2 regions of the Ornithinibacillus salinisoli genome follow, and region 2 is predicted to be linked to the other one. Evidence: riboswitches for the same ligand, from Rfam matches in the RefSeq annotation. Region 2 holds a riboswitch; the other holds the start of a gene.
The links. Region 2 has a riboswitch for S-adenosylmethionine ahead of ACFSTA_RS04940 (LLM class flavin-dependent oxidoreductase). Riboswitches for the same ligand answer to the same signal wherever they lie in the genome.
Positions count from the first base shown of each region.

Region 1 (4,218 bases), on a different contig from region 2:
CATAGTCTGGCTGAAAATCTAATCCTTTCGGGTTTTCTACGATATCTTCAATTGTAGCTTCCTCTTTATTTATTTCATCATCTAATGTAATTAATCCTGCTGATTCAAACAATCCTAAAATTCGACCATGATCAGGAACGGAATTACTTAATAATACCTCTGTACCTTCTGGAATTTCGTCTAGACTAGAAATACCTTTAGAATAAACACCAATTGGTTCAACATGTATTCCATCAATATAGTCTAAATCATAACCTGTATCTGCTACGGTTTGCTCTAGATATGGAATATGTTGAAAATAGTTTGCATCTAAGTCCCCACTTGCTAAATCATCATTCGGTAACACATAGTCTTCATATGGTTCAATTTCTAATGTATATCCTTGTTCTTTAAGAAGGTCTTTAGCTTCTTCTAAAATCTCGGCGTGCGGAACACTAGATGCACCAACTTTAATTGTATTTTCATCTGAATTGCTTCCTCCACATGCTGCTAATGTAACAACTACGAATAATGCTAAAATTGCAATAAACTTTTTCATTTTGTACGTCCCCTTTATTATTTTTTTTGGAAAACTGGCTTTTAACCCTTTAACCACATGTATTAACGCTTATCTAGTTTATTGGAACTATAATCTCCAATAAATTGAAAAATAAATACAATCAAAACGATTATCACAGAGCAAATAAATACTATATCGTAATCACGTCGCTGGAATCCAGAGTAATAAGCATAACTACCTAAACCTCCTGCTCCAATAGCACCTGCCATCGCAGTATATCCAATTAAGGCTATTGCTGTAACTGTTATTCCAGATACTAAGGCCGGTATAGATTCCGGTATAAGAACACGGAAAATAATCGTTCTAGTTTTGGCTCCCATAGCCTGTGCCGCTTCAACCACACCTTTATCTACTTCGCGTAGCGCGATTTCTACTAGACGTCCATAAAATGGGGCTGCTCCGATAATTAATGCGGGTAAAGCCGCATTTGGACCACGAATAGTTCCAATTAGAAAGTTCGTAAATGGGAACAACAATAAAATTAAAATAATGAATGGGATAGCTCGAAACACATTAACAAATGCAGCTACTATAAAGTTAAGATATTTGTTTTGCCATATCCCACCCTTCATTGTCAGGTATAGAAGTAATCCTAGAATAATACCAAAAATAAAAGTTCCAAGCAGTGCAATTATTGTCATATAAAACGTTTCATATGTTGCTTCCAGCAAGTCATCTATCTTTATATTGGAATCATGTAACATTTCGAATAACCTCCACTTCTACCGAGGTTTCATCAGCTATGAATTGTCTTGCTTTATCAATTTCATCTGTTTCACCTGTTATTTGGACTATTAACGTCCCATAAGCACCTCTTTGCGTTTGCGTGATTTTGCCTTGTAAAATATTAAGCTCTACATGATATCGCTTTGCAAGCTGACTAATTAATGCTTGATTTGCTGATTCTCCAACAAAATGAAGACGGACAACATTCCCTTGATTATAGGTTTCTAGTAATTGTTCCAGATCATCTTCCGTGCCATTCCCCATTACTTGCTCAACAAATTTTTTCGTTACTGTTTGTTTTGGGTTTAAAAACACATCAAGTACATCACCTTGTTCAACAATTTTTCCATTTTCCATAACAGCAACTTGCTTACAAATCTTTCGGATGACATGCATTTCATGGGTAATCATGATAATTGTTAATCCGAGCTTTTCATTAATGTCTACTAATAAATCTAAAATCGAATCTGTTGTTTCTGGATCAAGAGCTGATGTTGCTTCATCACACAGCAATACTCTAGGGTTGTTAGCTAGTGCCCTTGCAATACCTACTCGTTGTTTTTGCCCCCCACTCAATTGCGATGGATAAGCATTTTCTCGACCAGATAATCCTACCAAATTGATTAGTTCTTGAACCCTATTTTCACGTTCCACTTTCGGTATTCCTGCAATTTCAAGCGGAAAAGCAATATTATCTTTTACTGTGCGAGACCAAAGTAAATTAAAATGCTGAAAAATCATTCCGATTTCCTGTCTGGCCAATCGAAGTTCATTCGTGTTAAGCGCAGTTATTTCCTTCTCACCAATCGTAATATTTCCTTCAGATGGTTCTTCCAATCTATTTAACAATCGGACGAATGTACTTTTTCCAGCCCCACTATAACCGATGACGCCAAATATATCTCCATCTTGAATATCAAGGTCAAGACGATCTACAGCAGTTATCGTATCTGAATTTGTCTTAAAAACCTTGCTTAAACCTTTTATGGAAATCACAACTTATCCTCCTAAATGAAAAAAATTATATTCATATTATTATGTCCTTTTAACCATAAAAAAACGCCTTTCTGCACAAGAGAACAGAAAGACGTAAATAGTTATATCTCACGTTCTCTCATCTTCCAAAGCATATGCTTTGTAGGAATTGGCACCGTTTCAAACAAAATGTTTGAAGGTTGCCGCGGGTTCACAGGGCCTTTCCCTCCACCGCTCTAGATAAGAGTTACTTATATTCGATTTAAATTATAAATAGAATAATAGCATCCAATAATTTCACTGTCAATAACTAATTTTAAAAAATTATTTTTCAAACAACTCTGGCCGATACTTCATCACATATTGATAAACATTAGGAATGGACTGAAATGCATATATTTTTTCTACTACTTCCTCCTTGTGTTTAATCAATAAACAAGGAACACTTTCTACTTGATTCTCCAACATAAACTGTGGATATAACGAAGCATTCATTTCATGAAATATATCTGTTTGATGAATTTTCTCTATTTGATGAATCATCGAACGCGTTAAATGACAAGTACCACAAAAAGGGGTATGTATAAATAGTAAATAACTATCATGTAATAAGATTTCATTATTAATTTCTTGCAAAAAATCACCCTACCTACTGACTACATCAAAAATAGTGGATTAACCGCAATATGCTTACTTACTAGAACTGTAGCTAAAAAGCTTTCTGGAGTTGTTGCTACCTCGCGATATTCACTACTTACATGAATATGTTCTGCATGGGGGAGTTCATTGGATAATTGCTTACGTAACTTTTGTCCAGATTGATCCTCGTCAACCAAAATAAATACATCTCTATGGTCTAGATCATAGGTCTCTAGAAGTTCATCAAATCTTTCAACACCGAACGTTCCATTGGTACAGATAATCGTTACTTCTTCGTCAATAACCTTTTCAATCTGTTTTTTATCAGTTAAACCTTCCACAATAATAACCTTATCTGAGCACTCTTCCATCATTACCATACACCCCTAAAAGTTGGTCTATGTGAAATAAGGCTGACTCTTTACCTTTTAATAGGTAGAGCCAGCCTTTGTATGTACGATTTATTAGTCTTCCTCAATAACTTCTTGATACTGCTCAGCTGATAATAAATCGTCATATTCAGATTCATCGGATGGTTCTATTACAATCATCCAAGCTTTTTCATAAGGAGATTCATTCACTAATTCTGGGCTATCTTCTAGCTCTTCATTAATTTCTACTATTTTCCCACTTAGTGGAGCGTAAAGTTCAGAAACAGTTTTTACAGACTCAACACTACCAAATGGCTCATCAGCCTCTATTTCTTCTCCTACTTCTGGAAGCTCAACAAATACAATATCACCTAGTTCGTCTTGAGCAAAATCAGTAATACCAATACGTACTTTGTCTCCTTCTTTTTTTACCCATTCATGTTCTTCTGAATATAACAGATCTTTTGGTAAGCTCACCTTAAATCCCTCCAATAATTCATTCAAATTTACTATACATTGTACAAGCTATTATTTCTAGTATTTCATCTTACTTATGACCAATTTTGTTCAAACTGATCTACTTTAAAACCAACTGTTACTTTCTCACCGTCAGTCACGATTGGTCGCTTTATTAACATCCCATCAGAAGCCAATATTTCTGCCATTTGTTCCGTAGAAGCATCTTTAATTTTTTCTTTTATATTTAATTCACGATATTTCTTTCCACTCGTATTAAAAAACTTTTTTGCTGGTAAACCACTTTTTTCAATTAAGTTTAGAATTTCATCTTTAGTTGGTGTTTCTTCCACAATATGTATGCTATTATACCCAACGTTATGCTCATCAAACCATTTCTTCGCATTTTTACACGTTCCACAATTTGGGTACCAATAAAATGTTAATGCCATAATATCTACCTCCTATAACTTGTATTTTACCATGTTTGAA
Region 1 covers NZ_JBHUMI010000017.1:347,829-352,046, reverse strand. Annotated here, with positions in the region: gene ACFSTA_RS15740 (MetQ/NlpA family ABC transporter substrate-binding protein) at 1-538, opposite strand, end outside; gene ACFSTA_RS15735 (methionine ABC transporter permease) at 601-1,263, opposite strand; gene ACFSTA_RS15730 (methionine ABC transporter ATP-binding protein) at 1,253-2,281, opposite strand; SAM riboswitch class I at 2,397-2,507, opposite strand; gene ACFSTA_RS15725 (thioredoxin family protein) at 2,585-2,896, opposite strand; gene ACFSTA_RS15720 (toprim domain-containing protein) at 2,917-3,270, opposite strand; gene gcvH (glycine cleavage system protein GcvH) at 3,364-3,747, opposite strand; gene ACFSTA_RS15710 (arsenate reductase family protein) at 3,822-4,178, opposite strand.
Region 1: linked by a shared signal. The riboswitch ahead of ACFSTA_RS15730 (methionine ABC transporter ATP-binding protein) and the one ahead of ACFSTA_RS04940 (LLM class flavin-dependent oxidoreductase) in region 2 are both predicted to bind S-adenosylmethionine.

Region 2 (4,218 bases):
TATCTAGCTATTAGAGAATATTTGTTAAAACTTCCACTCGAAGAGGATTTTCAAGTGAAGGAAATAGAACATGGTGTATTGCAAGCACAGCATCATATGAAGATTTTTACCTTCCCATTCCTAACGATAAATTATGAAATTCATCATGATACAAAAATGGCTTGAATAAATTTTAAAAAGGGCATTCGATGTAAAGACTATAAATGGATGTTCAAAAATTCCGGTAAAAATGACACATCTAGATAGGGGATCTTCGACTAACTACCGACACGTCCTGTGTCGAACGTCGAAGTCACCACATCCTGTGGAAGCTCGTTGGTTTGTTTCTGCGTAAAGAGCGGTGTACCTGCGTCTCCTAGCATACTCATAGAAGCATATTCCTCGGTACAAGGCAGCATTGAAGTTGTTTCTCGATGCAGCCTTGCTCATGTATCTAAATACATACATTCCGTTCCTTGGATAAGAAGAACACTTATCCTACGTGCGATGCAGACTCAGGGGAGCTTTCCTAATGCTCGAAACTATACCGCCTCGAACTTCTTGGTCCTTTTCATCCTCATTTTTGAACACACATTATAAGGGAAGTGTATGATATGGGAGATGGTTGTATTGAATTTCTATAAAATTGGGTTTGGTGTACTGTCAATTTTCTTTATAGTTTTTGTTATCGCAACATTTTCTTCTAGCCCTGAAAGTAGACAGGCCCAATCAGTGGAGGGGAAAAATACCTTGAAACATGAAAGTAAATCCGTACTTAATAATCTGGAGGCAGAGGCTATTGAAATAACAAGCTTGGACGATTATCTGAGGAGTGAGCCAGTATTACAAGGAGCGTTAATTGGCATTAGTGTTCGATCCGCTTCAGACGGTAAACTGCTCTATGAACACTTTGGGAATACCCGACTCCGACCTGCTTCTAATATGAAGCTGTTGACAGGTTTTGCTGCCCTGAACGTACTTGGAGAAGATTATCAATTTTCAACTGAAATTTGGACAAATGGAAAATTAGAGTCCAATACATTAAAAGGGAATCTTTATTTAAAAGGAAAAGGTGATCCTACATTACTTCAAGAAGACTTTGAAGCATTTGCTACAGAAATCCGTGAAAACGGTATAGAGATGATTGATGGAGATATTATTGGAGATGATTCTTGGTATGATGATGTACGGTTATCAAGGGATTTAGATTGGACAGATGAACACTGGTATTATGGTGCTCAAATTTCAGCTCTAACAGCCTCTCCGAATAAAGATTATGATGCAGGTTCAGTAATAGTACAAGTAACTCCAGGCAATAAGGTAGGGGAAAAGCCTAAAGTATCTATTTCTCCTGATACGCCATATATCCAAATCGCAAATACGTCTACAACGAGTACTGCAAGTGTGGAAGAAGATATAACACTAGAGCGGAAACATGGTACCAATACCTTTACAGTTGAAGGTAGTATTCCTATTGGCGCTGCTAATGTAACAGAATGGATGGCTGTTTGGGAACCGACTGAATATGCCATGGATTTATTTAAACAAGCTCTTCAGAAACAAGGAATTACATGGACTGGAACAGTAAAACGTGGCATCGTTTCAGAGAATAGTAAATTACTCTTCACTCATGATTCAATGCCATTATCAGAACTACTAATCCCATTTATGAAATTAAGCAATAATGTACATGCGGAAGTAATGATGAAAGAAATGGGGCAGTTTGTCCATGGTGAAGGAAGTTGGGAAAAAGGTATCGAAGTTGTGGAATCCGAACTAGAAAAAATGGGACTGGATACGAAGAACCTAGTTATTCGAGATGGATCTGGAATTTCTCATGTAACGCTACTACCGCCAAACCAAATTACTCAGTTATTGTATCTTGTACAGGAAAAAGATTGGTTTTCCACTTATTACAATTCTTTACCTGTCTCGGGAAATCCTGAAAGAATGATAGGCGGAACGTTAAGGTCTCGAATGAACGATATTGCTGTACAAGCAAAAACCGGGACCATAGCTGGCGTAAGTACGTTATCTGGCTATGTTGATACAGCAAGTAGTGAAAAACTTATTTTTTCCATCTTGTTGAATAATATTATCGATGAAGATGATGGTCCACAAGTAATTGACCAAATTGTAAGGTTGCTTAAAGATGAATTTTCTGTGAGTTCAAATGGTTGACACGATTTATTTCTTTCTATATGCTAAGTTTTAATAATTAAATATTTTATATTTAATTCTATCTAGAGAGGTGGAGGGACACGGCCCTTTGAAGCCTCGGCAACAGGTTCCATATGGAATACTGTGCCAATTCCTGCAAGCATTTGCTTGAAAGATAGGAGAGAGAATTCCCTTTACCCAGGTCATAAAACTCTTTTCCTATCTTGATGGAGAAGAGTTTTTTTGTTTGGGTTTTTTGAATCTTTTAATGCAGTCTATGTAAATTACTCAGTAAAATTCATTACTTGAATAAGCAACAAACTTTTAGAAAACAGTCTTTTTTTATAAAAATTGAGAAGAGGAGTGGAGAAAGTGAAGTATGGATTTTGGTTACCGATATTTGGTGGATGGCTACGAAATGTTGAGTTCGAGGATATGCCTCCGACCTATGATTACGCAAAGAAGGTCATTCAATCAGCTGAGCAGTGGGGCTATGATACAACACTGATTGCTGAGTTATATTTAAATGATATAAAAGGACCAGAACAGGATTCACTTGAAGCATGGTCAACAGCTGCAGCGTTAGCAGCTGTAACAGAAAAAATTGAAATTATGACTGCAGTAAGACCTGTATTCCATAATCCAGCAGTAACAGCGAAAATGGCTGCAAATATCGACCATATTAGTAATGGACGTTTTACATTAAATGTTGTTTCCGGCTGGTGGGAAGGGGAAGCGAAACAATACGGAGGCGATTTTACGGAGCATGATGAAAGGTATGATCGTACAACCGAATTTTTGGAGATTTTAAAGGGATTGTGGACTGAAGAGAACTTTACCTATCATGGTAAGTTCTATCAAGTAGAAAATACCGTACTGTCTCCAAAACCTGTTCAACGTCCTAACCCGGTTTTATACGCTGGCGGAGAGAGTGAAAAAGGAAAACAGGTTATCACATCACTTTGCGATGCCTATGTGATGCATGGCGGTACAGTTGAAGAAATAGAAGCGAAAATTACAGATATGAAAGAGAGAAGAAATAGAGTTGGGCATGAACCGTTACAATCTTTTGGTATGGCAGCTTATGTTATTTGTCGGGATTCAGAGGAAGAGGCCCAAGAAGAATTAAAGCGAATTACGACAGTAAAAGATACTAGTGGTTATGCTGGCTTTAAGGATTTTACATCTAAGTCTGAACTAGAACAACAAATTCAACTTCAGGATTATTCTGTATCGAACAGGGGATTGCGTCCAAATTTAATTGGAACACCTGAGCAAATTGCAAAGCAAATATTAGCTTATGAGCAAGCAGGCGTTGATTTACTATTACTCCAATGCTCACCACAACTGGAAGAGTTGGAACGTTTCGCAAATCAAGTCATGCCAAAAGTTGAAGAACTTCGTAACGAATAGACAAACATACTAATCATAAAGGAGATAAGAGCCTTGCGTAAAATATATGTCATACACAAAAATAATGAATGGACAGAGCATCTATTGAAGAGATTGGAAGAATTACAACTTCCATATGAAGATTGGTTAGTAGATAAGGGAAATGTTGATCTTTCCTCGGCACCACCAGAAGGGATCTTTTATAGTAGGATGAGTGCTTCTTCACATACGAGAGGACATCGTTATTCACCAGAATTGACGAGTTCTATACTGGCATGGTTGGAGCAACATGATCGAATTGTAATTAATGGAAGTCGTGCACTACAATTGGAAGTTAGTAAGGTATTACAATATGTAGAACTTGAAAAACAAGGTGTACAGACTCCGAAAACAATTGCAGCAGTTGGGAAAGAAAAAATATTAAAAGCGGCTCAATCATTTGCAGGTAAAAAGTTTATCACAAAACACAATCGTGCAGGTAAAGGTCTTGGAGTTCAACTTTTTAACTCGATGGATGCATTTCAAGAGTATATTGATGGAGAAGGTTTTAACGAATCCGTTGATGGAATCACATTAATTCAGGAGTATATTGAGTCTCCAGATTCATTTATTACACGATGTGAATTTGTTGGTGGGAAGTTTGTTTACGCAGTACGTGTAGATACGTCAGAAGGTTTTGAATTATGT
Region 2 covers NZ_JBHUMI010000009.1:6,525-10,742, forward strand. Annotated here, with positions in the region: gene ACFSTA_RS04930 (YndJ family protein) at 1-165, shown strand, start outside; gene dacB (D-alanyl-D-alanine carboxypeptidase/D-alanyl-D-alanine endopeptidase) at 610-2,160, shown strand; SAM riboswitch class I at 2,216-2,321, shown strand; gene ACFSTA_RS04940 (LLM class flavin-dependent oxidoreductase) at 2,512-3,552, shown strand; gene ACFSTA_RS04945 (ATP-grasp domain-containing protein) at 3,586-4,218, shown strand, end outside.